DNA from 2 places in the Sphingomonas sp. GW821-FHT02B09 genome. Region 2 is predicted to be linked to the other one. Evidence: riboswitches for the same ligand, from Rfam matches in the RefSeq annotation. Region 2 holds a riboswitch; the other holds the start of a gene.

Region 1 (7,422 bases), on a different contig from region 2:
GCAATCGCCGCGTCACTCGCCAGTTTGTCGACGCGTTCGTTGTCGGCGTTGCCGGCGTGGCCCTTGACCCAGATCCATTCGATCTCGTGCTTCTGCGTCTCGGCGAACAACGCCTGCCAGAGTTCGGCATTCTTGACCGGCTTCTTGTCGGCGGTGCGCCAGCCGTTCTTGCGCCAGCCATGGATCCAGCGGGTCAGGCCGTCCATGACGTATTTGCTGTCGGTGCTGAGCTTGATCCGGCACGGGCGGGTGAGCACGCGCAGCGCCTCGATCGCCGCGGTCAGCTCCATGCGGTTGTTGGTGGTCAGCGTCTCGCCGCCCGACAATTCCTTCTCGTGGCCGCCGAAGCGGAGCAGCGCGCCCCAGCCGCCGGGGCCGGGATTGCCCTTGCAGGCGCCGTCGGTGGCGATCTCGACGAGCTGGGGGGCGGCGGGGTCGGTCATGCAAAGGCCTCCGGATGGGCGTCGTACCAGTCGAGCCGGCGCAGATAGGCGAGCGGGTCCTTGCGCGTCACCAGCGCATCCGCCGGCGTGTCGAGCCAGTCCCATGCGCGGGTGAGCAGGAAGCGGATGCACGCGCCGCGCGCGAGCACCGGCAGCGCGGCGCGCTCGGCGGCGGACAGGCCGAGCGCCCCGCCATAGCCGGCGAGCAGCGCCGGGCCGACGCCGGCGAGCGGCGCGCCCTGCGGATCGAAGGCCCAGGAGGTGTGCATCACGGCGACGTCATAGGCGCGTATGTCACGGCAGGCGAAGTAGAAATCGATGAGTCCGGTCACCCGTGCGCCGAGCATCAGCACGTTGTCGGGAAACAGATCGGCGTGGATGACGCTGGTCGGCAGATCGTGCGGCCAGGCCGTCTCGACCGCCGCCAGCGCGGCATCGACGCGCGCGAACAGGCCCGGCGCGATGGCGTCGAGATCGCTGCCGCAGCGCATCAGCAGCGGCCGCCAGTCGGCGATACCGAGGCTGTTGGGCCGGCCGCCGTCGAAATCGGCGACCGCGGCGTGTAGCGCGCCGAGCGCGGCGCCGGCGGTGGCGGCCTGATCCGGCGTCGGGCGGGTCACCGAGACGCCGTTTAGGAAGCGGATCAGGCAGGCGGGGCGGCCCTCCAGCGTCTGGATCGCGACGCCGTCGCGGTCGCGGATCGCGGGCGGCACCGGCAGGCCGCGGTCCGCCAGATGATCGAGCAGGTCGAGGAAGAAGGGCAGGTCGCCGGCGTCGACGCGCTTCTCGTAGAGCGTCAGGATGAAACGCGCGGTCGTCGTGTCGACGAGATAGTTGCTGTTCTCGACGCCCTCGGCGATGCCCTTGGCGGAGACGAGCTCGCCGACCTCGGCGTAGCGGCGCAGGAACGCGGACAGCGCCTCGGCCGAGACGTGCGTGTAGACGGCCATGATCCCTCCCCAGTCTCCACGTCCCCCGGACGTGCGCCGGGGGACGGTCAGCCTATGCCGCGGCGTCGAGGCCGCGTGGCAGTTTGAATGCGATCGTCTCGCGCGTCGTTTCCTCCTCGCGCTCGGTGATCGCGAAGCGGGTGGAGAGCAGGTCGACCAGCTCGCGCACCAGCAGCTCCGGCGCGGAGGCGCCGGCGGTGATGCCGAGCGTGCCGACGCCGTCGAGGAACGTCCAGTCGAGATCGCCGGCGCGCTGGATCAGCCGCGCCGGAATGCCCTCGCGCTCCGCCACCTCGACCAGCCGCACCGAGTTGGACGAATTGGGCGCGCCGATCACCAGCATCGCGTCGCACGCCGCGGCGATCGCCTTGACCGCCGCCTGCCGGTTCGAGGTGGCGTAGCAGATGTCCTCGCCGCGCGGCGGCAGCATGGTGGGGAAGCGGCGTTGCAGCACCGCGACCACCGCGGCGGTGTCGTCGACCGACAGCGTCGTTTGGGTGAGGAAGGCGAGATTGTCGGGATCGACCGGCGCGAAGATCTCGGCATCGGCGGCGGTCTCGATCAGCGACATCGCGCCGGCGGGCACCTGACCGAAGGTGCCGACGACCTCGGGATGGCCGGCGTGGCCGATGAAGACGATGTGGCGGCCCGCGGCGACGAGCCGCTCGGCCTGACGATGGACCTTCGACACCAATGGGCAGGTCGCGTCGAGATAGTCGAGGCCGCGGTTCTGCGCGTCGACCGGCACCGACTTGGGCACGCCGTGCGCGGAGAAGACCACCGGCGCGCCGTCGGGCACCTGGTCGAGCTCCTCGACGAACACCGCGCCCTGCGCCTTCAGCGTGTCGACGACGAACTTGTTGTGGACGATCTCGTGGCGGACGTAGACGGGCGCGCCGTGCTTCTCGATCGCGAGTTCGACGATGCGGATCGCGCGGTCGACGCCGGCGCAGAAGCCGCGCGGTGCGGCGATCAGCAGTTCGAGGACGGGCTTGCCGCCGTCCGCGGGGAATTGGGAGGCCATGCCGGCGGTTCTACGCGATTGGTGCGGCGCACGGAAGTACGCGATTGGCTCACCGCGCGGAAGTACGCGATTGCTTGCACGCGGGAAAGCCGGTTCCTATGGTGCGCCGCGCATCGCCCGGGTTCTCCGGCGGGGCATCACTGTCCGTTCGACAAAGGTACGCGTCCTCTTGAAAACCTCGGCTTTAGGCCTGTCCGCCCTCGCGCTGATCCTCTCGGGCTGCGCCAGCAAGGGCGAGATCGTCGAAGGCGGCATCTCCGCCGTGCGCTCCGCCTGCCCGACGGTCGGCGTCGCCGCCGGTACCGGCGACATCACCCTGTTCGATCCTGCGACGAGCCGCGACGCGAGCGCGATCGACGTCGTCGCCAGCATGACCAACGTGCGCGGCGCCTGCAACGACGCCGGCGAGCAGATCGCCACCAGCGTCACCTTCGACGTGCTCGCGCGGCGGACGCGGACCGAGGGTCCGCGCGACGTGGTGCTGCCTTATTATATCGCGATCGTCCGCGGCGGCTCGGCGGTGACCGCCAAGCGCAAGGGGCAGATCGCGGTGCATTTCGACGCCGGGCAGGCGCGCGCGCAGGCGCAGGGCACCGCCTCGACGCAGATCGCGCGGGCGGCGGCGACCTTGCCCGACGAGGTGCGCAACCAGCTCACCCGCAAGCGCAAGGCGGGCGACGAGGATGCCGCGACCGATCCGCTGGCGCGGCCGGAGGTGCGCTCCGCAGTGCTGCGCGCGACCTTCGAGGCGCTGGTCGGCTTCCAGCTCACCGACGACCAGCTGAAGTATAACGCGCAACGCTGATTCTCATCCCTTCCCGCGCAGGGAGGGGAGGGCGTTTCCGCATTGACTAAGGCCCCGCTGCCCGTCACAGCACCACGCGTCGATGCCGGGCGACCGGCATGGGCGGGCGCGGGAGAGAGCCTCTGCACAAGGAGGCCGCCGAAGGAGCAACCACCCCGGAATCTCTCAGGCAAACGGGACCGCGCGCTGCCTTATCGACACTCTGGAAAGCGTTCCTTTGAGGAGCCACCGAAGGGGTAAGCCCGCCGCGCCAAGCGCCGGGTCAAAGCTCTCAGGTCACCGTGACAGAGGGGGTATGACGGATCGATTGCGGCCCCGTGCCGTCTTTGGTCCCGTGCCTTTCTTGGAGACGGTTGATGAGCGATTCGCTGCCAGACACCTTGCCCGACCCGCTCGACGACCTCGACGGCGACGAGCCCGCAATCCAGCTGCTGCCGCTCGACGGCTGGCACCGCGCCCGCGGTGGCCGCATGGTGCCGTTCGCCGGCTATGAAATGCCCGTTCAATATGAGGGCATCATGGCCGAGCATCTGTGGACGCGCGAGTCCGCCGGCCTGTTCGACGTCAGCCATATGGGTCAGGTCGGCTTCACCGGCGACGGGCTCGACGCCGCCGGCGTCGCCAAGGCGCTCGAAGCGGTGCTGCCGGGCGATATCGCCGGGCTCGCCGCGACCAAGATACGCTATTCGCTGCTGCTCAACGACGAGGGCGGCATCCTCGACGATCTGATGGTCACGACGCTGCCCGCCGAGGGCGCACATCCGTTCGGCGCGGCGAGCCATTATGTCGTCGTCAACGGCGCGACCAAATATGACGATCTCGCCTATCTGCTCGACGTGCTGCCCGACGATCTGACGATGAACCTGATGGAAGATCAGGCCTTGCTCGCGGTGCAGGGGCCCAAGGCGGTCGCCGCCGTGTCGCGCCTGATCCCCGGCGTCGAGGATCTCGTGTTCATGACCGCGGGCGCGTTCGACTGGAACGGCCATGCGCTGTGGATCAGCCGTTCGGGCTATACCGGCGAGGACGGCGTCGAGATTTCGATCCCCGCCGAGGCCGCCGCCGATTTCGCCGATGCGATCTGCGCCGAGCCCGAGGTCAAGCCGATCGGCCTCGGCGCGCGCGATTCGCTGCGGCTCGAGGCCGGGCTGCCGCTCTACGGCCACGATCTCGATCCCGAGACGACGCCGGTGATGGCCGACCTCGGCTTCGCTCTGTCCCAGCGCCGCCGCGAGGCCGCCGATTTCGCCGGCGCCGCGCGTATCCTCGCCGAGCGGACCGATGGTCCCGCGGTCAAGCGCGTCGGCCTGTCGGTCGCCGGGCGCCAGCCGGTGCGCGAGGGCGCGAGCGTCGTCGACGCCGAGGGCGCGGTGATCGGCCGCGTCACCAGCGGCGGCTTCGCGCCGAGCGTCGGTGCGCCGATCGCCATGGCCTATGTTCCCGCCGCGCTCGCCGAGGCCGGCACGCCGCTGCGCCTTGTCCAGCGCGGCAAGATCCACGAGGCGACGGTCGCTCCGATGCCGTTCGTTCCCCACCGCTATGTCCGCGCAGGAGGCAAGTGATGAGCCGTTATTTCACCGAAGATCATGAGTGGGTCGATGTCGATGGCGACACCGGCACCGTCGGCATCTCCGATTATGCGCAGGGCCAGCTCGGCGACATCGTGTTCGTCGAGGTGCCCGAGACGGGCAAGCAGCTCGGCAAGGGCGACGAGGCCGCGGTGGTCGAATCGGTCAAGGCCGCGTCGGACGTCTATTCGCCGGTGTCGGGGACGGTGACCGAGGGCAATGCCGCGCTGTCGGACGATCCCAGCCTCGTCAACTCGGATCCGGAAGCGGAGGGCTGGTTCTTCAGGATCACGCTCAGCGATCCGGCCGAGCTGGAGACGCTGATGGACGAAGCCGCCTATGCGGAGTTCGTCGCCAAGCTGTAACGATCAGCCTCGCAATTGGTGCTCCGCTCTGGTCGATGCTTCGCCGCGCTTGATACGTCACCCCGGACTTGTTCCGGGGTCCACGCGGCGGCGAGGAGGATGGTCTGAAACGATAGGGCGCCCCTGCTGCCCGGTGGACCCCGGAACTGGTCCGGGGTGACGGGATCTGCGGGGATGATGGATCGAACCTCAGCCCGTCGCCATAGGTAAAGCCCTTCCCACACGCGGGGCTCTCAAGGGAATGATGATGCGCTACCTGCCGCTTACCCAGCCCGACCGCGACGCGATGCTCGCGGTCATCGGTGCGGGATCGATCGACGATCTGTTCGTCGACGTGCCCGAGGCCGCCCGCCTGTCCGGCCCGATCCACGACCTGCCGAACCACGCCTCCGAACTGGCGGTCGAGCGGCACATGACCGCGCTCGCCCGCCAGAACACGGTCGCGGGCGAAGTGCCGTTCTTCCTCGGTGCGGGCGCCTATCGCCATCACGTGCCGGCGAGCGTCGATCACCTGATCCAGCGTGGCGAGTTCCTCACCGCCTATACGCCGTATCAGCCCGAGATCGCGCAGGGCACGCTGCAGATGCTGTTCGAGTTCCAGACGCAGGTCGCGCGGCTGCTCGGCACCGACGTGGCGAACGCGTCGATGTACGACGGCTCGACCGCCTGCTGGGAAGCGATCGGCATGGCGCGGCGCATCACCCGCAAGGGCAAGGCGATCCTGTCGGGCGGGCTCCACCCGCATTATGTCAGCGTCGCCAAGACGATGGCGAAATACACCGGCGATCATCTCGAAACCTCCGCGCCGGCGCTGACCGCCGAAACGGATATCGACGCGCTGATCGCCGCGATCGACGGCGATACGTCGTGCGTCGTCGTGCAATATCCCGACATCCTCGGGCGCATCGCCGACCTGACGCCGCTCGCCGACGCCTGTCACGCCAACAAGGCGCTGCTGATCGCGGTCGTCACCGAGCCGGTGGCGCTGGGCGCGATCACCTCGCCGGGCGAGATGGACGCCGATATCGTCGTCGGCGAGGGCCAGTCGCTCGGCGTCGGCCTGCAGTTCGGCGGTCCGTACGTCGGGCTGATGGGCTGTAAGGAGAAGTATATCCGCCAGATGCCGGGCCGCTTCTGCGGCGAGACGGTGGATGCGGAGGGACGCCGCGGCTTCGTGCTGACGCTGTCGACGCGCGAACAGCATATCCGTCGCGAAAAAGCGACGAGCAACATCTGCACCAACTCGGGGCTCTGTGCGCTCGCCTTCTCGATCCACATGACGCTGCTCGGCGAGGCGGGGCTGCGCCGGCTGGCGGGGATCAACCATGCCGCGGCGTGCCGCGCCGCGGATCGCCTCGCCAAGGTGCCGGGCGTCGAATTGGTCACCGAGACCTTCTTCAACGAATTCACGCTGAAGCTGCCGGTCGAGGCGCGCCCCGTGGTGCGGACGCTCGCCGATCGCGGTATCCTGGCGGGTGTATCGCTCGGCCGGCTGTATCCGGACGAGGCGGGCCTCGCCAACGGGCTGATCGTCGCGGTCACCGAGACGACGACCGCGGAGGACGTCGAAACCCTTGCCGCCGCACTCGAGGAGGTTCTGGCATGAGCATCAATCAGAGCGGCTGGCGTCCCGAAATGACCGCCGGCGGCAGCAATGGCGCCGCACCGACCTTCACCGGCAACAAGGCGCTGATGCTGGAAGAGGCGCTGATCTTCGAGATCGGTGATACGCAGACCACCGGCGTCGATTTCGCCGAGGGCGACGTCGCGGGGTCGCGGCTCGGCGATCTCAGCCGCAAGGCGCCGATCGGGCTTGCCGGCCTGTCCGAGCCCGAGACGATCCGTCACTATACGCGGCTCAGCCGCCAGAATTACGCGATCGACCTCGGCCTGTTCCCGCTCGGCTCGTGCACGATGAAGCACAATCCGCGGCTCAACGAGAAGATGGCGCGCCTTCCCGGTTTCGCCGACGTGCATCCGTTGCAGCCGGTCGACACCGTGCAAGGCGCGCTCGCGGTCATCAACGAACTGGCGGTGTGGCTGATCAAGCTCACCGGCATGCACGGCGTCGCCATGTCGCCGAAGGCCGGCGCGCACGGCGAATTGTGCGGCATCCTGTGCATCAAGGCGGCGCTGGAGAAGCGCGGCGAGGGCCATCGCAAGGTCGTCCTCGTGCCCGAATCGGCGCATGGCACCAATCCCGCCACCGCGGCCTTCGCCGGCTTCACCGTCGAGGATATCCCCGCCACCGCCGACGGTCGCGTCGA
Region 2 (7,422 bases):
GCAGCCGGCGGCCGGCGTCGAGCGTGCGGCGACAGGCGCGCAGCAGCCGGTCGGTCTCGCCGGGGGCGGGCGTCGCGAAGAACAGCTCCTCGAACGTCCCCGCCTCGATACTGTCGCGCAGCACCGGCGCACCGGTGCGGTGGGGTGTGCGGGTACGTGCCGGGGCGCATGATCGATCGCGCAGCCCGTCGCCCGCCCGCGCGAGCACGCGGGCGCTCGCCTCCCCGAGGGTAAACGCCGTCATCTTCCATCCCCTTGCGGGGCCGGGACCGAGGACAAAAAAGACCGTGGCGCGAAACGCGCATCCTTGAACCGGAACGGGTTCGGAGCTATTCGGGAGACGTGAGCTGTTGAAAAGTCACCGATCGACGTTTGGCGACGCCGGTCTCTCGAATATTTCCTTGGGATGCCCGGCCTTCGTGCCGGGCTTTCCTTTATGTGGTCACGGCCACTCCATGAACATCGCCGCGGTCGACATGACCGCGTGTCATTCTTGTTGCAGCAATGATCCAACAGCGGAAGCGCTTACGATTCGTGCTTTCGAGTATTTAGCCCGAAAAAGTTCGTGCTTTCGAGTAGAATAGACGTTTCTATTCGTGCTTTCGAGTAACAATGGCGCGCCGCCATTCGTGCTTTCGAGTAGGAATGCACCGCATTCATTCGTGCTTTCGAGTAACAATTCGCAGCCGTCGGCGAATCACCCGACCGGATTGGTTCCCTCTGCCACGGCCGATTCGACGATGGTGCGATGCTCGCTCAGCACCGCCTGCCCCGGCTGCGGCCGCGGCGTGATCACCACCCGGTTCTGCGGCGCCTTGCGGCCGCGGCGCGGGGCGGCGCCTTCCTCCTCGGCCGCCTCGCTCTCGACCAGCTCGAGATGGTAATCGGGGATGCCGTCGGTCGCGACGATCTGCTTGAGCGCCGCCTTGAAGTTCGACAGCGGGTTCTGATAGCCGATCTGCAGGCGGAAGGTGGCGAGATCGAGGTCGAGCCCGCCCTCCTCGCAGGTCGAGCGCGCCACCTCGTAGATGCGCCGTTCGATCGGCCCGAGCTGGAAGTAAGCGGCGGCATAATCGAGCACGTGGCGATCGAGCAGGATCGCGCGGAACAGCCAGTCGCACAGCCGCACCTTGACCGCCTTCAGCCGCCGCTCACCGCTCTTCGTCTTGGAATAATGGAGTTTTGCTTCGGAGAGCCACGAGAAGAAGCCCTCCTCCCCCTCCCCGCCCGCTTCGATGTTGGTCTTGATCTGCGTACCCTGTAGCCGTTCCAGCGCCTCCGACAGCCGGCCGTAGGAGCGCGCGCTGTGGTTGGAGCCGGTGACCGAAAACAAATCGTGCGCGGTGAAGATGAAGTCCTGCTCGACGTGCTCGCCCGCCTCGAGCTTCGCTGCCATCAGGCTGGCGATATAGAGCACGATCTCCTTGTCGTAGATCGTCGCGACGCCGCTTGCCGAGGGTCGCACCTCGATCGACACGGTGGCGTGGTCGTAGGTCAGCGGCTTCATCCAGGCGTTCTTGGACAGCGCGAAGAAGGGAAAGGCCATCAGCGACCGCTCGCCGCGGATCTCGCCGTGCAGCGGGCTGTCGAGCGTGAACAGGTCGCGGTGCGGCACGGTACCGGCGCTGGCGGACGGGCGGGTCGGGGCAGGGGAACGGGCCATGATCATTTCCTACTCGAAAGCACGAACTTTTGGCACCCCACACGGGATTCCCGAGGGAAAATGGGCTTGGACGCCGTCCCATTCGTGCTTTCGAGTAGGAAATGGCGCGCGAGCGGCGGGTTTCGCCGACCCATGGCGGGCTCCGGCAGGAGCGGGCGCCGCGCCCGACGTATGCCGTACGACGCGTCGGATTGTCGACATGTCTATGCCTCGACCTTGTACTGCCAAGTCCTTCGAATCTTTTGCGGTGCCAGACGCCACGAGGTCGATCTGTCGACATGTCGATAGCTCGACAGGATGGAACGGGCGCGTGCGGTGCCCTTGACCGGTGGCGGGGCGATGATACCGTCCGCGACGTCGATCAGGGAGAGACCGGGCTGGCCCCGGCGCCGAAGGAGCAACCGCCCCGGAAACTCTCAGGCAGAAGGACCGATCGACGACGACATCTGGAGAGTGGCGCCAGCCGGTGCCCGCCGACGGGATAATGATCTCAGGCGCAAGGGACAGATGGGGCATGCAGGCCGGCAGCGACCGGCGGAAGGACCGCATGCACACCGATCCCGTCACCGCGCCGCTCGACCGCAACCTCGATCGCCCGATCAGCGTCGCCGAATTGTTCACGATCGGCATCGGCCCGTCGAGCTCGCATACCGTCGGCCCGATGCGCGCCGCCTTCGACTTCGGGCAGCGCGCGCTCGGACAGGGCGCGGGGCAGGGGATAGGGCAGGGGGCTCCGGTCGGCGTCACCTGCGATCTCTACGGCAGCCTCGCGCTCACCGGGCGCGGCCATGCCACCGACACCGCGACGATCCTCGGCCTCGCCGGCTGGGAGCCCGAGCGGCTCGATCCCGATGCCGCGCCGGCGATCCTCGCCGATATCCGCGTCGAGCGGCGGCTGACGCTCGCCGGCCGCCACGTCATCGCCTTCGCGCCCGACGACGTCGTCTTCCACCCGCGCGACTTCCTGCCCGAACATCCCAACGGCATGACCTTCACCGCCCGCTATGCCGATGGCGCAACCTATGCCGAGACCTATTTCTCGATCGGGGGCGGCGCGATCCTGCGCAAAGGCGAACGGCTCGCCGCGGGCAATGTCGCGGTGCGCCACCCGTTCGGCTCGGGCGCCGATCTGCTCGTGCTCGGCGATGCCACCGGCCTGTCGATCGCCGAGCTGGTCCGCGCCAACGAGGAGGCGTGGCGCAGCCCCGCGGAGACCGACGCCTTCCTCGACGCGGTCCGCGCCGCGATGAGCGCGTGCATCGACCGCGGCATCGCGCAGGAGGGCATATTGCCCGGCGGCCTCAAGGTGCGGCGCCGCGCTCGCGCGATCCAGCAGGGCCTCACCGGCGACACGCCCGGCCGCAATCCCGCCGAGGTGTTCGAGTGGGTCAGCCTGTGGGCGCTCGCGGTCAACGAGGAGAATGCCGCCGGTGGCCGGGTGGTCACCGCGCCGACCAACGGCGCGGCCGGCGTGCTGCCCGCGGTGCTGCGCTTCTACGAGACGCTGATCGAGGGCGCCGACGACGAGGGCGCGCGCCGTTTCCTGCTCACCGCCGCGGCGATCGGCATGCTCTACAAGAAACGCGCGTCGATCTCAGCCGCGGAGATGGGGTGCCAGGGGGAGGTGGGGGTCGCCTGTTCGATGGCGGCGGGGGCGCTCGCCGCGGTGCTCGGCGGCAGCAACCGCCAGATCGAGAATGCCGCGGAGATCGGCATGGAGCACAATCTGGGCCTCACCTGCGACCCGATCGGCGGGCTGGTGCAGATCCCGTGCATCGAGCGCAACACGATGGGTGCGGTGAAGGCGATCAACGCCGCCTATCTCGCGCTGCGCGGCGACGGCAGCCACGTCGTCAGCCTCGACGCGGTGATCGAGACGATGCGCCAGACCGGCGAGGACATGCGCTCGAAATACAAGGAGACGAGCCTCGGCGGGCTCGCCGTCAACGTGGTGGAATGTTGACGTGTCGGCGTGTCGACAGCCATACATCCAAGCATGTGCGACTTGAGCGGAATGCACATCGACAAACCTAATCGTCGATCCCTATGCAATCCGACATGTCGACACGGCGACATGTCGTAGCCTAGATGTGCCTGTTAACCCTTTGCAGCTAGGCACAAGCCATGCGTATTCTCGTCACCGGGGGAGCCGGCTTCATCGGCTCGGCGTTGGTCCGCCACCTGATCCGCAACACCGGGCACGAGGTGCTGAACCTCGATGCGTTGACCTATGCCGGTACGCTGACCGCCCTCGCGCCGATCGCCGACGATCCCCGCTATCGTTTCGTCCATGCCGACGTGTGCGATGCGGCGGCCGTCGGCGCCGCGATCCACGACTTCCGCCCGGACGTGATCACCCATCTGGCCGCCGAGAGCCATGTCGACCGATCGATCGATGGCCCTGGCGCCTTCGTACAGACCAACGTCGTCGGCACCTTCACGATGCTTACCGCCGCGCGTGCCTATTGGCAGGGCCTCTCACAAACCGATCGGGCGGCCTTCCGCTTCCATCACATTTCGACCGACGAGGTGTTCGGTTCGTTGGGGCCTACCGGTGCATTCACCGAAGAGACGCCCTATGATCCGCGCTCGCCCTATTCGGCGTCAAAGGCGGCATCCGATCATCTGGTCAGTGCCTGGGGCCATACGTATGACCTGCCGGTGCTCGTCACCAATTGCTCGAACAACTACGGCCCCTATCATTTTCCCGAAAAGATGATCCCGTTGATGATCGTCAAGGCCATGGCGGGAGAGACCTTGCCTGTCTACGGGCGCGGCGAAAACGTGCGCGACTGGCTGTTCGTCGAGGATCACGTCCGCGCATTGCAAGCGGTGTTCGAACGTGGCGTCCCGGGGCGCCGCTACAATATCGGCGGCAGCGCCGAGCGACGGAATATCGACGTGGTCGAAACACTCTGTGCGACGCTTGATCGACTGCGGCCGCGCGAGAAGGGAGGCTCCTACGCCGAACAGATCGGCTTCGTTGCCGATCGTCCGGGTCACGATCAGCGCTATGCGATCGACGCTACCCGCATCCGTGCCGAACTGGGCTGGGTGCCACAGGAGAGTTTCGAAAGCGGCCTGGAAATGACGATCCGCTGGTATCTCGACAACGCAGCTTGGTGGCAGCCACTGGTCGATAGGCAAGCGGCAGACGTGCGACGCGGGCTGAATGGACAAATGGAGCGTTCGGCATGAAGGGCATCATTCTCGCCGGCGGCACCGGCACGCGGCTCCATCCTGCAACGTTGGTCGTCAACAAGCAGTTGCTGCCGGTCTACGATAAGCCAATGATCTATTACCCGCTATCTGCGCTGATGCTCGCGGGCATCCGCGAGGTTTTGATCATCTCGAGTCCCGAATATCTATCGCATTATCGAACATTGTTCGATGATGGGTCTCGGCTTGGCCTCCAGATTGCTTATGCCGAGCAGCAACGTCCCGAAGGCCTGCCCCAGGCGTTTACCATTGGCCGCGAGTGGATTGCGAGCGAGCCGGTCACACTAATTCTTGGCGACAATATCTTCTTCGGCAATGGCTTGGGACCAATGCTGCGGCGGGCGGTCGCCCGTGCGGAGGCAGGCAAGGGCGGTGCCACGATATTTTCGTATCGAGTGGAGGATCCCCAACGTTACGGCGTCATCGCCTTCGACGCGGACGGTCGCGCTGTTTCCATCGAGGAGAAGCCGGAACGCCCGCGCTCCAACCATGCGATCACCGGGCTTTACGTCTTTGATGCCCAGGTTTGCGATCATACCGTCGGCTTAACCCCTTCGCCACGCGGGGAGTTGGAGATCACCGATCTGGCGCGGCGCTATATGGAGGCTGGCACGCTCCATGTCGAACCGATGGGCAGAGGCTTCGCCTGGCTCGACACCGGCACCCACGACAGCCTGCTGGAGGCGGCCGAATTCGTCCGCACCATTCAGCATCGCCAAGGTATCCAGATCGCCTGCTTGGAGGAGATCGCTTTCCTGCAAGGATTCATCACGGCCGAGGCAGCCGCGGAACAGGGCAGGGCGCTTGCCAAAACAGCCTATGGTCGCGCGATCCTGACGGCGATCGAAGAGGAAGCGTACGCACCGCTACCGTTTGGCGAACGCCGCGCTGATGACAGGCGCAGAGGCTGAGCCGAAAAACACATGATCGATAGGCCGACATGTCTACACGTCGGCCTGTCGATCATCTTACTTGGCGAGCAGCCCCTCGGCGAAGCTGCGCACGCTCGGGCCGATGTCGGCGCGGGCGAGGGCGAGGGCGAGATTGGCCTGGATATAGCCCGCCTTGTCGCCGCAATCGTAGCGCTCGCCGTCGAAGGTGAAGCCGTGGAACGGCTGCTGGCCGATCAGCTGCGCCATCGCGTCGGTGAGCTGGATCTCGCCGCCTGCACCCTTTTCCTGGCTCTCAAGGATGCGCATCACCTCGGGCTGGAGGATGTAGCGGCCGGGGATCATCAGGTTGGACGGCGCGCTGCCCTGCTTGGGCTTCTCGACCAGCGCCTTCACCTCGGTGAGGCGGCCATCGATCGCGCCGGGCGAGATAATGCCGTATTTGTCAGTCTCGCTGTCGGCGACCTCGAGCGCGCCGACGATATTGCCGCCGACCTGATTATAGGCCTCGACCATCTGCGCGATGAAGCCGGGCTTGCCGACCATCAGCTCGTCGGGGAGCAGCACCGCGAACGGCTCGTCGCCGACGATCTCGCGCGCGCACCATACTGCATGGCCGAGGCCGAGCGGTTCCTGCTGGCGGACGTAGACCGGCGAGCCGGGCTTCTGGCGGATGCCCTCGATGACGCTGAGCGACTTGCCGCGCGCGCGCATCGTGTCCTCGAGCTCGTAGGAAATGTCGAAATGGTCCTCGAGCGCGCCCTTGCCGCGGCCGGTGACGAAGATGATCTGCTCGATCCCCGCCTCGAGCGCTTCCTCGACCGCATATTGGATCAGCGGCTTGTCGACGACGGTCAGCATCTCCTTGGGCATCGCCTTGGTCGCGGGAAGGAACCGCGTGCCGAGCCCGGCTACCGGAAACACCGCTTTGCGTACGCGCTTGATCGTCATGACTGGTCCCATCGATTGCTGTGGAGGCGGTCGAGACCACCGTCGCCCGGGGGTCTAGAATGTTATGAAGACAGAGGAAATACAGTCATCCACCCATTCGTACCGGATCGGTCGCGACCCGGCGCAGGCGGGATGCCGGCTCAGCGCAGCCGGCCGGCGGCATCGTGCGCGAGCAGGCCGCGGACCTCCTCGGCATAGGCGGGGCGACGCATCCATTGATGGCGGATATGGTCGAAGGTGCGGCGGAACGCCCTGGGCGTCGGCGTCCGGAAGGGCAAAGTGAGCAGCGCCAAAACGCGCCAGGCGAGCCCCCAGCGGCCGACCCTTTGTCCCGCAGCGGTCACGCCCGAGGTAGCGACCAAGCTCGGCCAGGGCATCGTGAAATGACCCAGCGCCGCGTCGATATCCGATTCATAGCCGCGGTTGATGAAGCCGTTCGCCTCCTTCAGCGCGCCGACCGGGCGGGTGTGGCGGATCGGGATGGCGTCGACGATCGCGAAGCGCCGGTCCTCGGGCGGCAGCGCGCTGCCCCAGACCAGGTCGATGCCGCTTTCCCAGCCGTAGTCGAACAGCGGCGCGACCTCACGCAGCGCACGCGCCGCGAAAAACGGCGCCATCATCTCGATGTAATTCACCTCGCGGAAGGTGAAGGACGGATTGCGCGCGGTGCCGGCGTAGGTGAAATAGCTGTCCCAGGTC

What was found. A riboswitch is a leader RNA that binds a small molecule or an ion and turns the genes downstream of it on or off. The one in region 2 is predicted to bind glycine.
Region 1: it holds a riboswitch for glycine, as region 2 does, so the genes downstream of both, gcvT (glycine cleavage system aminomethyltransferase GcvT) here and AC07U4_RS20975 (L-serine ammonia-lyase) in region 2, are expected to answer to the same signal.

The regions. Positions count from the first base shown of each region.
Region 1 is NZ_JBWKVV010000001.1:1,137,951-1,145,372, reverse strand. It holds gene rnhA (ribonuclease HI) at 1-443, opposite strand, end outside; gene thrB (homoserine kinase) at 440-1,393, opposite strand; gene ispH (4-hydroxy-3-methylbut-2-enyl diphosphate reductase) at 1,446-2,417, opposite strand; gene AC07U4_RS05245 (hypothetical protein) at 2,587-3,222, shown strand; glycine riboswitch at 3,322-3,414, shown strand; glycine riboswitch at 3,415-3,520, shown strand; gene gcvT (glycine cleavage system aminomethyltransferase GcvT) at 3,579-4,784, shown strand; gene gcvH (glycine cleavage system protein GcvH) at 4,784-5,155, shown strand; gene gcvPA (aminomethyl-transferring glycine dehydrogenase subunit GcvPA) at 5,403-6,761, shown strand; gene gcvPB (aminomethyl-transferring glycine dehydrogenase subunit GcvPB) at 6,758-7,422, shown strand, end outside.
Region 2 is NZ_JBWKVV010000008.1:3,328-10,749, forward strand. It holds gene AC07U4_RS20965 (helix-turn-helix domain-containing protein) at 1-244, opposite strand, end outside; gene AC07U4_RS20970 (replication initiator protein A) at 698-1,663, opposite strand; glycine riboswitch at 2,016-2,105, shown strand; gene AC07U4_RS20975 (L-serine ammonia-lyase) at 2,211-3,626, shown strand; gene rfbB (dTDP-glucose 4,6-dehydratase) at 3,788-4,861, shown strand; gene rfbA (glucose-1-phosphate thymidylyltransferase RfbA) at 4,858-5,793, shown strand; gene galU (UTP--glucose-1-phosphate uridylyltransferase GalU) at 5,851-6,723, opposite strand; gene AC07U4_RS20995 (hypothetical protein) at 6,864-7,422, opposite strand, start outside.